DNA from 3 places in the Streptomyces sp. NPDC049627 genome. Region 1 is predicted to be linked to each of the others. Evidence: riboswitches for the same ligand, from Rfam matches in the RefSeq annotation. Region 1 holds a riboswitch; each other region holds the start of a gene.
What was found. Region 1 has a riboswitch for thiamine pyrophosphate ahead of thiC (phosphomethylpyrimidine synthase ThiC). Riboswitches for the same ligand answer to the same signal wherever they lie in the genome.

Region 1 (5,568 bases):
GCTGTCGGACAGCGGCTCAACCCCGAACAGCTGCGCACCATGGCGCTCAACGCCACCGCACTCATCACGGCGGCCGCGGCGACCGAGTACCAGCACTACGTGAAGGTCCGCGAGGAACTGCGCCAACCGGCGCCGTCCACCCCGTCGTCCGCCCGCGAGACCGGCTCCATCGAGCCGGGCACGGGCGCGATGGGGCTCGCCACCACCATGGGAGAGGTCGCCGAGACCGCCGGCCCCGGTGTCATCGCCGTGGTCGCCGTCCTGGCACCCGTCCTCGCCGGCACCGCCGCGGCGATCTTCCTGCTCGTCGGCTACATCCTCAAGATGTTCGACCCCGAGGCGGCGTTCGCCCAGACGATGCTCACCACCGGGTGGGTGTTCGGCGCCGTGGCAGCGGCCGCGATCCTGGTCGCCGCCGTGGGACTCGTGCTCACAGCACTGCGCAACCGGCCCGCGTTCGACGCCGGACCGTACGGCGAACTGAGCGAGGAGGTCGCCCGGGCCAGGGAAGCCTGGCGCGAGGCCCTGCTGGAGCGCGGCATCGTGCCCTTCCTGCGCGAGGCACTCACCGACCCCGGCACGGCATCGGCAATGCACCGCACGCCACCGTCGACGCCGGCCGGCCGCATCCCGAGCCTCGGCTACGACCGCCCGGGTTTCAGCAGCCCGGACGACGGAGCCTCCTCGGGCTCGCGACCGAGCTTCAGCAGCCCGGACTACACGAGCCCGGACTTCGGAGGGCCGGAACACCAGCCGGAGTAGCTCCTCGGCTTGCGCCCCCGCCGTAGGAGAGCCCCCTCTCGGGGAACCCTCCTTCTCGACGGAGCCCCGAGGGACCTCCTCGGGGAGGCGCAAGCCGAAGATCTCGGCAGCACGCCCGGCACCGGGGCATGGCGCCCTGGGTCAGGACGTCGACGTCAGTCCGCGATCGGCAGGTACACCCGGTTGCCCGCCGCCGCGAACTCCTTCGACTTCTGAGCCATGCCCTCCTCGATCTCCTCCTGGGACCCGCCGTGTTGGCGGCGGATGTCCTGGGAGATCTTCATCGAGCAGAACTTCGGCCCGCACATCGAGCAGAAGTGAGCCGTCTTGGCGGGCTCCGCCGGCAGCGTCTCGTCGTGGAACTCCCGTGCCGTGTCCGGGTCGAGGGCGAGGTTGAACTGGTCCTCCCACCGGAACTCGAAACGGGCGTCGGACAGCGCGTCGTCCCACTCCTGCGCCCCGGGGTGCCCCTTGGCGAGGTCGGCCGCGTGGGCGGCGATCTTGTACGTGATGACGCCGGTCTTGACGTCGTCCCGGTTGGGCAGGCCCAGGTGCTCCTTGGGGGTGACGTAGCAGAGCATCGCCGTGCCCCACCAGGCGATCATCGCGGCGCCGATGCCGGAGGTGATGTGGTCGTACGCCGGTGCGACGTCCGTGGTCAGCGGGCCGAGCGTATAGAACGGAGCTTCATCGCAGATCTCCTGCTGAAGGTCGATGTTCTCCTTGATCTTGTGCATCGGGACATGTCCCGGGCCCTCGATCATGGTCTGTACGTTGAAACGCTTGGCGATCGTGTTGAGTTCCCCGAGCGTCCTCAACTCCGCGAACTGCGCCTCGTCGTTGGCGTCCGCGATCGAGCCGGGCCTGAGGCCGTCGCCCAGCGAGTACGTGACGTCGTACGCGGCGAGGATCTCGCAGAGTTCCTCGAAGTTCTCGTACAGGAACGACTCCTTGTGGTGCGCCAGGCACCACGCCGCCATGATCGAGCCGCCGCGCGAGACGATGCCGGTCTTGCGGTTGGCGGTGAGCGGGACGTACGGCAGGCGCACGCCGGCGTGAACCGTCATGTAGTCCACGCCCTGCTCGGCCTGTTCGATGACCGTGTCCTTGTAGATCTCCCAGGTCAGCTCCTCGGCGCGGCCGTCGACCTTCTCCAGCGCCTGATAGAGCGGCACCGTGCCGATGGGCACGGGGGAGTTGCGCAGCACCCACTCGCGGGTGGTGTGGATGTTGCGGCCGGTCGACAGGTCCATGACCGTGTCGGCGCCCCAGCGGGTCGCCCAGGTCATCTTCTCGACCTCTTCCTCGATGGAGGAGGTGACCGCGGAGTTGCCGATGTTGGCGTTGACCTTCACCAGGAACCGCTTGCCGATGATCATCGGCTCGATCTCCGGGTGGTTGACGTTCGCGGGAAGCACCGCACGGCCTGCGGCGATCTCCTCACGCACCACCTCAGGAGAAACGTTCTCGCGGAGGGCCACGAACTCCATCTCCGGCGTGATCTCGCCCCGGCGTGCGTAGGCGAGCTGCGTGACCGCCTTGTCGTCACGGCTGCGACGGGGCTGCCGCGGCCGTCCGGGGAAGACCGCGTCGAGGTTGCGCAGGCCGCCGCGTGGCGAGGTGTGCTTGATCCCGTCATCCTCGGGACGGACGGGACGACCCGCGTACTCCTCGGTGTCGCCGCGGGCGATGATCCAGTTCTCCCGTAGCGGAGGCAGTCCCCTGCGGACGTCGGTATCGGCGAGTGGATCGGTGTACGGGCCCGACGTGTCGTACAGCGTGACCGACTGCCCGTTGGTGAGATGCACCTGGCGGACCGGCACCCGCAGATCGGGGCGGGAGCCCTCGATGTACGCCTTGTGCCAGCCGATGGACTTCCCGGCCTCCTGGGACTTGTCGTCCTGGACGGAGGCAGGCGTGCGTGCGTCCTTGTTGGTCATGAGACCTACTCCCTACGCCGGCATTACCCGGTAACAGGTTCGGCGGTCGACGCAGCGGTTTCCGTCTGCCGACGTTTCGTGTGAAACATCACTCGCGATGGGTGATGTTTCATGTGAAACATCGCTGGGACGGAGGTCAGCGCCCTCTCAGCCCGGTGCTCCGAGCTCCCGCGTGTACAAAGGTGGCACCACGCTAGCGTCAATTCGGGCGCGGTGAACAGGGGGCCCCCGTCGTTCTTGCGATGATCGGTCGGTGACCACACCGCATGAACCTCCGTACCCACCGCCCGAGCGGCCCCGCGGCTCCGGGCCCGGAAACGGCCCCGGGCGCGGCAACGGCCGTGCAGACGGCCGGGGTTCAGGGATGCCCGGAGCAAGATACGACGGCGGATACGGCCGTGGCTCCGACGGTGGCGGTCACGACGAGCACTCGGCTGGATCCGGCGGCTGGCACGAGCACGGTCCCAGGACCGAAGGGATGCAGGAGCACGGCAGCGAGGCCGGCGGCGGGCACCGGCACGGCTTCGGTTCCGGCGGGCCGTACGGTCACCGTCCCGGTTCCGGCGGCCTGCACGATCATGGTCCCGGCTCCGGCGGCTCAGCGGAGCAGGGGTCCGGCCCGGATGACGGACACGGGCATGATTTCGGTGGTGGCCATGGGCACGATTCCCATGGCGGCCATGGGCACGGTCCCGGATCCGGCGGTTCGCGCGGCGGCGGAGCCGGTGGCGGCGGGCACGGACACTCCCACAGTCACGCCCACGGTCCCGCGGCGCCCGTCTCCCAGCACCTGCGCAAGGTCATCGCGGCGATCCTGATTCCGTTCGCCGCGGCGGTGGTGGTGGGGCTCGCGGTGCTGTGGCCGGGTGGGGCCCCGCCGCACGAGCGCACGGGGGTCGGCTTCGACCGGCAGACGCAGCAGGCCACGGTCACCAAGGTGGTCGAGGTGAGCTGTAAGGCCGCCGGGGCCTCGGGAGTGCCTCCGACCGGTGACACCTCCACCGCCGAGGGCTCCTCAGCCGTGCAGCAGGAGAAGGGCACCTGCAAGAAGGCGACGATCCGCGTCGACACGGGCAAGGACAAGGGCCGTACGTTCACGGAGATCGTGCAGCCCGACCAGTCACGGCAGTTGCACGAGGGCCAGGAGGTCGTGGTCGCCTACGAGCCCTCGGCGCCCAAGGACCTGCAGTACTCGGTCACCGATGTGAACCGCCGAGTGCCGTTGGCCGTGCTCGCCGGCATCTTCGCACTCGCCGTCGTGGTCGTCGGGCGGATGCGAGGCGTCATGGCGCTGATCTCGCTGGCCATCAGCTTCCTGGTGCTCAACTTCTTCATTCTGCCCGCGATCCTGCAGGGCTCGAACCCGCTCGTCGTGGCAGTGGTGGGATCGAGCGCGATCATGCTCATCGCCCTTTATCTGTGCCACGGCCTCTCGGCCCGCACATCGGTGGCGGTGCTCGGCACGCTGATCTCACTGCTGCTGATCGGCATTCTCGGCTCGGTGTTCATCGACTGGGCCGCGCTCACCGGCAACACCGATGACAACACCGGCCTGATCCACGGGCTGTACCCGGCCATCGACATGAGCGGTCTGCTGCTCGCCGGCATCATTATCGGCTCGCTCGGTGTCCTCGACGACGTGACCGTCACGCAGACGTCCGCGGTCTGGGAGCTGCACGAGGCCAATCCGACGATGGGCTGGCGTGGGCTGTACCGCGCGGGCATCCGGATCGGCCGCGACCACATCGCGTCCGTCGTCAACACCCTCGTCCTCGCCTACGCGGGCGCCGCGCTGCCGTTGCTGCTGCTCTTCTCGATCGCGCAGAGCGGGGTCGGCACGGTCGCCAACAGTGAGCTGGTGGCGGAGGAGATCGTGCGCACGCTGGTGGGTTCCATCGGCCTGGTCGCCTCGGTGCCGGTCACCACGGCTCTCGCGGCCCTGGTGGTCGCGGCCGACCGGCCGGAGAAGGGGACGGGGCCGGCGGGTACTCAGCCGGCCATGGCGGGCGCACAGCCGCCCACTGGGCAGCCGGGTCCGGGGCGCGGCGGGCGGGGACGACGGCGGAAGCGGTGACGGCGCGCCGGGGCGAGCCCGGCGTCGTCGAGGCGGCACGGTCGACGGGCCCGGCGAGATCGCTATGGCGCTGCGCGTCAGTACGGCCGCGGGGAATCGGTGCGTGAGACGGCCGCGGTGGAAGCGGTGACGGATACGGCCGCCGGGAAGCAGCGACGGGTACGGCCGCGGCGGAAGCAGTGACAGGTACGGCCGCGGCGGAAGCAGTGCGGACACGGCTGCCGATATCGGGCACCCGTCCCTGCCGCTCCGGCGGAGCCCCGAGTACGCCCCGCGCAGAAGAAGCGTTCCCGCGCGCCCCCACAGCGCCCGGCGAAGCGTTACGCCACCCCCCGCGCTGCCGTAACGCCTCAGCCCGCGCTCTGCTCCTCCGCCAGGATGCGGTCCAGGGCTTCGTCGAGGTGGGCGTCGAAGTCGGCGAGCGCTCCCTCCTGCCCGAGCGGTACCAGCTTGTCGGTGCGGTCGAGGAAGGCCACGAGCGGCGCCACCGAGGACCGGAACAGCGCTTGGTCGGCACCCACCTGAAGCCGGATCAGGACATCACCCAGTGTCTCGGAGCCGGCCGGCGAGACCCGTACGTCACCCTCGCCGCACGGCCGGCCCACCCCGTCGACCAGGAGCTCACGGCCGAAGGCCCAGGTCACCGGGGCATCGCCGGGCAGATGGAAGGTCAGCCGTACGGCATAGGGATCACAGGTCTCGTAGCACAGCTCCACCGGGATGCGGAAGGACAGCTCCTCGGAGACGAGAAAGCTCATCATGACCTCTGCCTGTACGGACTCGCGCATCGCT
Region 2 (5,568 bases), on a different contig from region 1:
GATGACGAGGGGGCCGCGCGGCGCACGCGATGTCTGCGACCGGCGCCGGGGCGGCACGGGCGGGGGAGCCTCCAGCCGGCTGGTCCTGTTGAAGACGGCCTCCGGCGCGGGCTCGTCCTCGTTCACCGGCAGCGGCCGCTGGATGGTCAGCGCGCGCGGGATCACGCTCGTACGGTCGTCGGCGTTGCTGTGCTCCGCCGAGAGTGCCTGCGGTGGCACCGCGTCCAGCTGGTCCGCGCTCAGCGCGGCGCGTGCCTCCCGGGCCTGCGCGAGCAGCGCCACGGCGTCGTACGGGCGGACCTCGGGGTTGCGGGCGGTCGCCGACGCGACCAGCTCGTCCAGTTCGTACGCCATCCCCGGCACGAGTGCCGACGGCGGCGGGACGTCCTCGTGGAGGTGCTTGTAGAGCACCACGGCGGGGGAGTCCCCGTCGTGCGGCTTCTCGCCGGTCAGCATCTCGTGGAGGACGACACCGCACGCGTACACGTCGACGCGGGCGTCGGCGGCGCCGGGCTGCTCGATCTGCTCGGGCGCGAGATAGGAGACGGTGCCGAGCACGGCACCGGTGGTGCTGGTCACGGTGTCCACGGACCGCACGAGCCCGAAGTCGGCGACCTTGACCCGGCCGTCGTCCCCTATGAGCACGTTCTCGGGCTTCATGTCCCGGTGCACGAACCCGGCGCGGTGCGCGGCACCGAGCGCGGCGAGCACCGGCTCCAGGATGTCGAGGGCGGCCCGGGGCTGCAGCGCCCCGCGCTCGCGCAGGACGTCGCGCAGGGTGCAGCCCGCGACGTACTCCATGGCGAGATAGACGTACGACCCGTCGGTGCCCTGGTCGAAGACCTGCACGACGTTGGGGTGCGCGAGCCGGGCGACGGACTTCGCCTCCCGGATGAACCGGTCGACGAACACCCCGTCCACCGCCAGCGCCGGGTGCATCACCTTGAGCGCGAGCACGCGGTCGAGGCGGGTGTCCAGGGCCCGGTAGACCGTGGCCATCCCGCCGACGGCGATCCGCGCGTCCACGCGATACCGGCCGTCGAGCACCTGCCCGACCAGAGGGTCCTGAAGGGTCGTATCCACGCAGGTGAGTGTACGAGCCGACACCGACACACCCGGCGGTCCCGCTGAGATCGGGGCGGTACTGCAGCCGACCTGTGACGCAAACCACGCGACCGTGGGCGCACCGGTCGCCTAGAAAGCAGGCCGTTCCGGATCCAGCCGGGCCAAGCCCTCCGCGGGAGACGACGCCTCCGCGAAGTGCCGCCGAGGAATCCGCCCCGCCCGGTACGCCAACCGCCCCGCCTCCACCGCGTGCCGCATCGCGTCGGCCATCAGCACCGGCTCCTGTGCCCGCGTCACCGCCGAGGCGAGCATCACACCCGCGCACCCCAGCTCCATCGCGAGCGCCGCGTCGGACGCCGTACCGGCCCCCGCGTCCAGGATCACCGGCACGCGCGCGTGCTCCACGATCAGCTGGAAGTTGTGCGGATTGCGGATGCCGAGCCCCGACCCGATGGGGGAGCCGAGCGGCATGATCGCCGCACACCCGACGTCCTCCAGCTTCCGCGCCAGCACCGGGTCGTCATTGGTGTACGGCAGCACCGTGAACCCGTCGTCCACCAGCGTCTCCGCCGCATCCAGCAGCTCGATCGGATCCGGCAGCAGCGTCCGCTCGTCGGCGATGACCTCCAGCTTCACCAGATCCGTACCGAGCGCCTCGCGCGCGAGGCGGGCCGTCAGCACCGCCTCACCCGCCGTGAAGCACCCGGCCGTGTTGGGCAGCACCCGGATGCCGAGCTTCTCCAGCACGGACAGGACGGACCCGTGCACGGACGGATTCACCCGCCGCATCGCGACCGTCGTCAGTTCCGTCCCGGACGCCACCAGCGCCCGCTCCAGCACCTCCAGGCTGGGCGCCCCGCCCGTGCCCATGATCAGGCGGGACGTGAAGGACGTACCGCCGATGACAAAGGGATCGTCGGCCATGGTTCAGCCTCCTTGGACGGCGGTGAGGACCTCGACGCGATCCCCTTCGGAGAGGGACGTCGACGGCCACTGCGCGCGCGGGACGACGGTTTCGTTGAGGGCGGCGGCCACTCCGGAGGGCGCCGCGGTGAGGGACTTCACGAGCGTGTCCAGAGCCGTGCCCGGCTCGATCTGCCGACGCTCGCCGTTGACCGAGATGGTGACCGGGATGCTCATGCGGGCTGCTCCGTGAGTGCGGCGGCGCTGAATCGCCTCGGCGTGAACGGCCGGGCCTCCTCGGGGAGTTCACCGGTGGTCAGGACGTGCGCCATGGCGTCTCCGGTGACCGGCGTCAGCAGCACGCCGTTGCGGTAGTGCCCGGTGGCCAGCAACAGCCCCTCCAGCTCGGTCGGGCCGAGCAGCGGCGCGTTGTCCGGGGAGCCCGGGCGCAGGCCGGCACGCGTCTCGGTGAGCGGCAGTTCCGTGATGCCGGGCACCAACTCGTGGGCGTCGCGCAGCAGCTCGTACACCCCGCCCGCGGTCACCGTCGTGTCCCAGCCCAGCTCCTCGCTCGTCGCCCCGACGACCAGCTCCCCGCTCTCGCGCGGCACCAGATACACCTGGCTGCCGCGCACCACGGCCCGCACGGTCCGGCTCAGGAACGGCGCGTACCGCTTCGGCACGGTCAGCCGCAGCACCTGCCCCTTCACGGGGCGGACCGGCGGCAGGACGTCGTCCGGAAGCCCGGGCAGCCGCCCGCTGAGGCTGCCGGCCGCGAGGACCACCTGGCCCGCGCCCAGCTCGGTGCCGTCCGTCGTGGTGACACCAGCGGCCCGCTCCCGTACGACGGTGCAGCGCTCCGCCCACGCCCGGTGGAAGACCACGCCGGCCCGCTCGCACGCGGCCACCAGCGCCCCGGCCAGCCGCCGCGGATCGATCTGGTGGTCGCCGTCCACCCGCAGCCCGCCGCGCACCCCCGGCGCGAGCATCGGTTCCAGGCGTCGGCAGTCCCGCCCCGACAGCCACTCGGAGTCCAGCCCGGACTGTCGTTGCAGGGCATGCAGTTCGCGCAGGTGGGCGCGGTCGTCGGCGTCCAGTGCGACGGCGAGCGTGCCGCACTGGCGGTAGCCGAGGTCATGGCCGGTGGCGTCGGTGAGCTCTGCCGCGAAGTCCGGATAACGGCGGGCCGAGGCGAGATTCAGGCCCAGCAGGGTCTGCTCGCCGTAGTGCAGTTCCGTGACGGCGGCCAGCATCCCGGCCGCCACCTGGGCGGCGCCACCGCCCGGCTCGGGGTCCACGACGGCCGTCGTGAACCCGCGCTGTGCGGCCCGCCACGCCGTGACCAGGCCGATGATTCCGCCCCCGATGACAAGGACGTCTGACGTTCGCGTACGCGACATGGGCGTCCAGCCCCTCCCTTCGCCGGCATGACCCGGATCAGGTTCGTACGGTCGGAGGCCGCCAGCCTCCCTCTCAGCCCGGTGCGTCCGGGCTCCCGCGAGTGCTTTACGTTGGCCACCCTAGCCCGCTGCCGTATGTCTCAGTAAGGGAGCCTCCGCCCGTGGCCCGCTCGCTCGACGGTCTCGTCCTCGCGCCTGTTGCCGATCAAGCCCCAGGTCAGGTGGGTACGCGCACCCGGTTCACGTACCACGAGCAGGGGGGCGAGATCTGGGCCGAGTACGCGGGTGGCGACGTCGTACGCGGACATCTCGTGGGGACCCGGAAAGGCGACCGGCTGGACTTTCGGTACGTGCAGCTCAAGCGGGACGGCGCCACGTCGTCGGGCCACTGCGTGTCGACGGTGGTCGAGCTTCCCGACGGGCGCGTGCGGCTGGAGGAGACCTGGGAGTGGGAGTCGCAGACAGGCAGCGGAACCAGTGTTGTGGAGCAGGTCACTGAGCACGCCCCCTGACTGACGATTTGTCAGTTGTCTATGGTGATCAGGTGAGCGAGCAGACGCAGCAACGGGGCACGTCACAGGCGCGGCGCGTGGTCGTCGCCGGCGCGGGCATGGCCGGCGTGCAGACGGCGGTGGCCCTGCGGGAACAGGGCTTCACCGGCACCGTCACACTGATCGGCGCCGAGCCCCACCAGCCGTACGACCGACCGCCCCTGTCCAAGGCCGTGCTGCTCGGCAAGGCCGAGGGCTCCGCCTTCGACGTCGACTTCGAGGCGCTCGGCATCGACCTCCGGCTGGGGCGCGAGGTGCTGGGCGTGCGCCCCGCCGAGCACGAACTGGACACCGAGGCCGGGCCCGTCCCGTACGACGCCCTCGTGCTCGCCACCGGCGCGGAACCGATCCGGCTGCCGGGCGCGGAGGGCGTGCCCGGTGTGCATCTGCTGCGCACCCTGGACGACGCCGAGCGGCTGCGGCCGGTGCTGGCCCGCCAGCACGACATCGTGGTCGTCGGCGCGGGCTGGATCGGCGCGGAGTTCGCCACGGCCGCGCGCGAGGCGGGCTGTGCGGTGACGGTCGTGGAGGCCGCCGACCGGCCGCTCGCGGGTGCGCTGCCCGCCGAGGTGGCGGCGCCGATGGCCGCCTGGTACGAGGACAGCGGGGCGGTGCTGCGCACCCACGCGCGCGTGGAGCGCGTCGAGCCCGGCGCGGTGATCCTCGACGACGGCTCCCGGCTGCCCGCGGGCGCCGTCGTGGTCGGCATCGGGGCACGGCCCGCCACGGCCTGGCTGGCGGGGTCGGGGGTCGAGCTGGGTACGCACGGCGAGGTCGTCGCCGACGACCACCTGCGCACCTCGGTGCCGGACGTCTACGCGGTCGGCGACTGCGCCTCCTTCCCTTCGGGAAGGTATGGGGAGCGCCTGCTGGTCCACCACTGGGACAACGCCCTCCAGGGGCCGCGTACGGTCGCCGCCAACATCCTCGGCGAGACCCCGGCGGTCTACGACCCCGTGCCGTACTTCTGGTCCGAGCAGTTCGGCCGCTTCGTCCAGTACGCCGGCCACCATGCCGCCGCCGACACGACTCTGTGGCGCGGCGACCCGTCGGGTCCTGCCTGGACGGTCTGCTGGCTGAAGGACGGCCGCCTGGTCGCCCTGCTGGCGGTGGGCCGGCCGAGGGATCTGGCCCAGGGGCGGCGGCTGATCGAGGCGGGCACGCCGATGAACCAGGAGCTGCTGGCGGACCCGGCACGCCCGATGAAGGCAGCGGTGGCGTAGCGCGTCGGGGCGACGGCTCTGCCCGGGTGGACCGGCCTGACTTCCGACTGTCAGTGGCAGATGGCAGGCTTGTTGGCGTGACCGAGATTGACGCAAAGATCGATGCTCTCGTCCCCGCCTGGCTCACCCTCCCCGACATCGCCGAAATGCTCGGCGTCGAGGTGACCCGCGTCCGGCAGCTGGTCAAGGAGGGCCAGCTCATCGCCGTACGCCGTGGTGAGAACCGCGCGCTGCACGTCCCCGCCGCCTTCATCGACGGGGACAAGGTCGTCAAGGGCCTGTCCGGCACCCTGACGCTCCTGCGGGACGACGGCTTCACCGACGAAGAGATGCTGGAGTGGCTCTTCACCCCCGACGAAAGCCTGCCCGGCACGCCCGCGCAGGCCCTCAGCGAGAATCGCGGCACGGAGGTGAAGCGCCGCGCCC
Region 3 (5,568 bases), on a different contig from region 1:
CGCCGCGACCGTGCACCGCAGTCCCGCGTCGGCGGCCACGAGCCGCACCCCGGCCGGCCGTACGAGCAGCGTCCGCGTGCCCTGCGCCGCAGCCTCGCCGACCGGCAGCTTGCCCCAGGGCGTGTCCGCGGCCTCCCCCACGACCGTGCCCTCGACCACGTTGTCGAACCCGAGGAAGCGCGCCACGAACGCGTCCGCCGGCCGCTGCCACACCTGCAGCGGCGTCCCCGTCTGCGCGATCCGCCCGTCCCGCATCACCACGACCCGGTCGGCCAGCGCGAAGGCCTCCCCCTGGTCGTGCGTCACGGCCAGCACGGTCGTACCCAACTGCCCGAACAGCTCCCGGAGTTCGACCACGAGCCGCTCCCGCAGCGAGCGGTCGAGTTGCCCCAGCGGCTCGTCCAGCATCAGCAGCCGCGGCCGGGGCGCGAGCGCACGGGCCAGCGCCACCCGCTGCTGCTCCCCGCCGGACAGGGAGGCGACGGCACGACGTGCGGCCCCCGGCAGCCCGACCAGGTCGAGCAACTCCCGTACGCGCTCGTGCTGTTCATCCTTCGAGGCACCGTGCATCCGCGTCCCGAAGGCCACATTGCCGCCGACGTCCCGCTGCGGGAACAGCTGGTGGTCCTGGAACATCAGCCCGACCCCACGCTTGTGTGCGGGTACGGCCGTCTGGTCCCGTCCGTCGAGCACCACCCGCCCGCCGTCGAGGGGTTGCAGCCCGGCCACCGCCCGCAGCAACGTCGACTTGCCGCTGCCGCTCGGTCCGAGCACGCACACGATCTCGTGCTCGGCGACATCGAGATCGACGCCGTCCAGCACGGCCCGCCCGCCGAACCGTACGGTCGCGCGCTCAAGACTCAGCAAACTCTGGACACTCGACATACTCGGCATACTCGGCACCATCTAGAACTCCCCCGTCCGATCCGTACGAAGCCGCTCCAGCACCAGCAGCGCCACCGCGCACACCACCATCAGTACCGTCGAAAGGGCCATCGCCTGGCCGTAGTTGAGCTCGCCTGCCCGCCCCAGCAGCCGGGCCACGGCGACCGGCAGCGTCGGATTGTCCGGCCGCGCGATGAACACGGTCGCCCCGAACTCCCCCAGCGACACCGCGAACGCGAACCCGGCAGCGATCAGCAGCGCCCGCCGCACCATCGGCAGATCCACCTCCCGCCAGACCCGCCACGGCGACGCCCCCAGCACCGCCGCCGCCTCCCGCAGCCGCTGGTCCACGGCCCGCAGCACCGGCAGCATGGTCCGTACGACGAAGGGCACCCCGACCAGCGCCTGGGCCAGCGGCACGAGGATCCACGTGCTGCGGAGGTCGAGGGGCGGCTCGTCCAGCGCGATCAGGAACCCGAAACCGACCGTCACCGCCGACACCCCGAGCGGCAGCATCAGCAGCGCGTCGAAGCCCCGTACGAACCGGCCCGCGTCCCGCCGGGTCAGCGCGGCCGCCGCGAGACCGCCGATCAGCACGGCGATGAGGGTGGCGACGACGGCGTACTGGAGCGAATTGCCGATCGCCTCGATCGGCGGCACGAGGAAGACCCCGCCGTCGGCGCTCGTCAGCGCCCGGTAGTAGCCGAGGTCCGGCGCGTCCAGCGACCGCTGCACCAGCACGGCCAGCGGCAGCAGCAGGAGTACGACGATGACGGCCAGGACACCGGCCAGCAACGCCCACTGCCCCGCCCCGCGCGGCCGACGCGCGGTCACGGACGCGTCCACCAGGCGCAGGGCGCTCTCCCGCCGCCGTACCGTCCAGGCGTGCACGGCGAGGATCGCGCCGACGGCCACGAACTGGATGATCGTCAGGACGGCGGCCGTGGACAGGTCGAAGATCTCGGAGGTCTGGCGGTAGATCTCCACTTCGAGAGTCGAGAAGGTCGGCCCGCCGAGGATCTGGACGACGCCGAAGGAGGTGAAGGTGAACAGGAAGACCATGAGCGCGGCGGCGGCCACGGCGGGCCCGAGGGCCGGAAGGGTGACCTGGCGCCAGGCCTTCAGCGGCGACGCCCCGAGCATCCGCGCGGCTTCCTCCTGCCGCGGGTCGAGCTGGGACCAGAGCCCGCCGACCGTGCGCACGACGACGGCGTAGTTGAAGAAGACGTGCGCGAGGAGGATCGCCCACACGGTGGTGTCGAGCCGTACGCCCCACAGCTCGTCGAGGAGCCCGCCGCGGCCCACGAGCGCGAGGAACGCCGTCCCGACGACGACCGTCGGCAGCACGAAGGGGACGGTCACCACGGCCCGCAGGACCTGTTTGCCGGGGAAGTCGAAGCGGGCGAAGACATAGGCGCCCGGCAGCGCGATCAGCAGGGTCAGCGCGGTCGAGGCGAGCGCCTGCCAGGTGGTGAACCACAGGACGTGCCGGATGTCGGACTGTCCGAGCACCTCGGTGAGGCGCCCGAACTGCCAGGCGCCGTCGACCTTCAGACCGCGCGCGACGATCGCGGAGACGGGGTAGGCGAAGAAGACCGCGAAGAACGCGACGGGCACGGCGATGAGGCCGAGCCGCACCGCCGTGCCGGCCTTGAAGGCCCTCGTACGGGCCTTGCGCGGCTCTACTTCAGTACGAGCGACGTCCACGACTTGACCCAGTCGTCACGGTTGTCGGCGATCTTCGCCGGGTCCATGGTCTCGGGGTCCTCGGCCTGCGGGCCGTACTCGGTGAACTCCTCGGGCACCTGGGCGCCCTCGACCACGGGGTAGACGAACATGTTGAGCGGCATGTCCTCCTGGAAGGTCTTCGTCAGCAGGAAGTCGATGAGCGCCTTGCCGCCCTCGGCGTTCCTGGCGTTGCTCAGCAGACCCGCGTACTCGACCTGGCGGAAGCAGGTGCCGGTCGCGACGCCGGTGGGCGCGGTGGCCGGCTTCGGGTCGCCGTAGATCACCTCGGCGGGCGGTGAGGAGGCGTACGACACGACGAGCGGCCGGTCGGCCTTGGCCTTCTTGCCGCCGGCGGAACCGGAGAACTCGTCGTTGTAGGCCTGCTCCCAGCCGTCGACGACCTTGACGCCGTTGGCCTTCAGCTTCTTCCAGTAGCCCTGCCAGCCCCCATCGCCGTACTTCGCGGCGGTGCCGAGCAGGAAGCCGAGGCCGGGAGAGGAGGTGGAGGCGTTCTCGGTGACCAGGAGGTTCTTGTACTCGGGCTTGATCAGGTCGTCGAAGGAGGCGGGCGGGGTCAGCTTGTGCTCGCTGAAGTACGCCTTGTCGTAGTTGACGCAGATGTCGCCGGTGTCGATGGGCGTGACCCGGTGCTCGTCCTTGTCGGCGAGGTACTCGGGCTTGATGCTGTCGGCGCCCTTCGCCTCGTACGACTGGAACAGGTCGTTGTCGAGGGCCCGCGAGAGCAGGGTGTTGTCGACGCCGAAGAAGACGTCGCCCTGCGGGTTGTCCTTGGTCAGGATCGCCTTGTTGACGGCCTGCCCGGCGTCGCCGTTCGGCAGGACCTTGACCTGGTAGCCGGACTGCTTCTCGAAGGCGGCGAGGACGCCCTTGGAGACGGCCCATGAGTCATGGCTGACGAGCGTGATGTTCTTGCTCTTGGACTCGCCGGTGTCGCTGCCCGAGTCGGACGAACCGCACGCGGACAGCGTGACGAGGCCCAGCCCGACGGCCACGGCCGCGAACTTCTTGGTGGTGCTCACGAAATTCCTCCTGGGGTGGACCAGGAAGAGACGCGGCCCTGCCCACGAGTCCTTTCGGCTCCTGGGCAGGGCGCAACAGCTTGAGTGATGACCGAACTTCCTACCCAGAATGACCTGGGCGAGGTTCAGAGGGTCTGCGGCCGGTGCCGCACTCTCAGCGCTGTGGCGCTCCCCTGTCGGAATATGCAGATGTTCGTACGGATGTACGTGGTGGTACGCGCTCAGATTACCGCTCGGTGGCGGCGAGCTGACCGCAGGCCCCGTCGATCTCCTGGCCACGGGTGTCCCGGATCGTCACCGGTACACCATGCGCGGCGATGGCCTCGACGAACGCCTTCTCGTCCTCGGGCCGGGAGGCGGTCCACTTCGAGCCGGGCGTCGGGTTCAGCGGAATCAGGTTCACGTGCACGGGCTTGCCCTTGAGCAGCCGCCCGAGCCGGTCACCGCGCCAGGCCTGGTCGTTGATGTCCCGGATGAGGGCGTACTCGATGGACAGCCGACGGCCGCTCTTCTCGACGTACTCGAACCCGGCGTCGAGCACCTCGCGCACCTTCCACCGCGTGTTCACGGGGACGAGGGTGTCGCGCAGCTCGTCGTCGGGCGCGTGCAGCGAGATCGCGAGCCGGCACTTGAAGCCCTCGTCGGCGAACCGGTGGATGGCCGGGACGAGACCGACGGTCGAGACGGTGATCCCGCGCTGCGACAGCCCCAGCCCGTCGGGCTCGGGATCGGTGAGGCGCCGGATGGCCCCCACGACCCGGTTGTAGTTGGCGAGCGGCTCGCCCATGCCCATGAAGACGATGTTGGAGAGCCGCGCCGCCCCGCCCGGGACCTCGCCGTCGCGCAGCGCCCGCATCCCGTCCACGATCTGATGGACGATCTCGGCGGTCGACAGATTCCGGTCCAGCCCCGCCTGCCCCGTGGCGCAGAACGGGCAGTTCATCCCGCACCCCGCCTGCGAGCTGATGCACATGGTCACCCGGTCCGGGTACCGCATCAGCACCGACTCGACGAGCGTCCCGTCGAACAGCCGCCACAGCGTCTTGCGCGTGTCGCCCTGGTCGGTCGACAGATGCCGTACGACGGTCATGAGCTCCGGGAAGAGCTCCTCCCGCAGCTTGGCGCGCGAACCAGCGGGGATGTCGGTCCACTGCTCCGGGTCGTGCGCGTACCGCGCGAAGTAGTGCTGCGAGAGCTGCTTGGCACGAAACGGCTTCTCGCCGATCGCGGCGACAGCGTCCTTGCGCTCGGCGGGCGTGAGGTCGGCAAGGTGCCGCGGCGGCTTCTTGGCTCCGCGCGGGGCGACGAAAGTGAGTTCTCCGGGCTTAGGCATGGCCCGTCCAGTGTCGCAGATCCAATCGGGTGACCTGGGGGACCGTGCCGTGCGCGGTGGTCGTTGCCGGTCGCCTCCCCCGTCGTGGGCCCCTCGGCCGGCCTGGGGACGGCCCACGGACGGATCGCCCCTCGGCCGGCACGAGGCATCTGCGCAGGTCATCGCCCCTCCCAGTCAACGCTGGAATGCCCACACCGCGAGGGCCACCACTGACGACCCTGCTGCGGCGGCTGCTCCGCGTACCGCCGCAAACAGCGCGGCTTTGTACAGGCGCTCAATGGTGGGGCGGCTGGTGCGCCTCATGATTCCTCCCGGGTGGCGTTGTACGTCTCCCTCCAGACGGTGCGCGGTCGAGGACCGAATCCCGGGAAAGTGCGGGCGGGCCGGGCGGCCGCGCTCTTACCCTGCAGTTCACGGGCTGCCCGGCGGTGCCCGCAGCGGGCAGTGAAGGGTCGTCTGGAGGGGACGGGAGGACGTGGACTATCCGGACCACGCACTCCATGCGTACCTGCGCGGCCTGGAACGCAGGGCCAAGGCGAATCGGAGGGGGCTGGGGATTGCGTACTCCCGTCGCGAGACCGC

Region 2: linked by a shared signal. The riboswitch ahead of thiO (glycine oxidase ThiO) and the one ahead of thiC (phosphomethylpyrimidine synthase ThiC) in region 1 are both predicted to bind thiamine pyrophosphate.
Region 3: linked by a shared signal. The riboswitch ahead of ACIBU0_RS27075 (thiamine ABC transporter substrate binding subunit) and the one ahead of thiC (phosphomethylpyrimidine synthase ThiC) in region 1 are both predicted to bind thiamine pyrophosphate.

Annotation. Positions count from the first base shown of each region.
Region 1 covers NZ_JBITLW010000002.1:251,755-257,322, forward strand. Annotated here, with positions in the region: gene ACIBU0_RS06105 (hypothetical protein) at 1-762, shown strand, start outside; gene thiC (phosphomethylpyrimidine synthase ThiC) at 918-2,702, opposite strand; TPP riboswitch at 2,695-2,884, opposite strand; gene ACIBU0_RS06115 (YibE/F family protein) at 3,067-4,776, shown strand; gene ACIBU0_RS06120 (SsgA family sporulation/cell division regulator) at 5,127-5,564, opposite strand.
Region 2 covers NZ_JBITLW010000008.1:456,050-461,617, reverse strand. Annotated here, with positions in the region: gene pknB (Stk1 family PASTA domain-containing Ser/Thr kinase) at 1-1,083, opposite strand, end outside; gene ACIBU0_RS24175 (thiazole synthase) at 1,195-1,989, opposite strand; gene thiS (sulfur carrier protein ThiS) at 1,993-2,205, opposite strand; gene thiO (glycine oxidase ThiO) at 2,202-3,368, opposite strand; TPP riboswitch at 3,366-3,477, opposite strand; gene ACIBU0_RS24160 (hypothetical protein) at 3,530-3,880, shown strand; gene ACIBU0_RS24155 (NAD(P)/FAD-dependent oxidoreductase) at 3,913-5,142, shown strand; gene ACIBU0_RS24150 (Rv2175c family DNA-binding protein) at 5,220-5,568, shown strand, end outside.
Region 3 covers NZ_JBITLW010000010.1:151,053-156,620, forward strand. Annotated here, with positions in the region: gene ACIBU0_RS27065 (ABC transporter ATP-binding protein) at 1-885, opposite strand, end outside; gene ACIBU0_RS27070 (ABC transporter permease) at 907-2,592, opposite strand; gene ACIBU0_RS27075 (thiamine ABC transporter substrate binding subunit) at 2,568-3,653, opposite strand; TPP riboswitch at 3,733-3,838, opposite strand; gene rlmN (23S rRNA (adenine(2503)-C(2))-methyltransferase RlmN) at 3,880-4,986, opposite strand; gene ACIBU0_RS27085 (NACHT domain-containing protein) at 5,462-5,568, shown strand, end outside.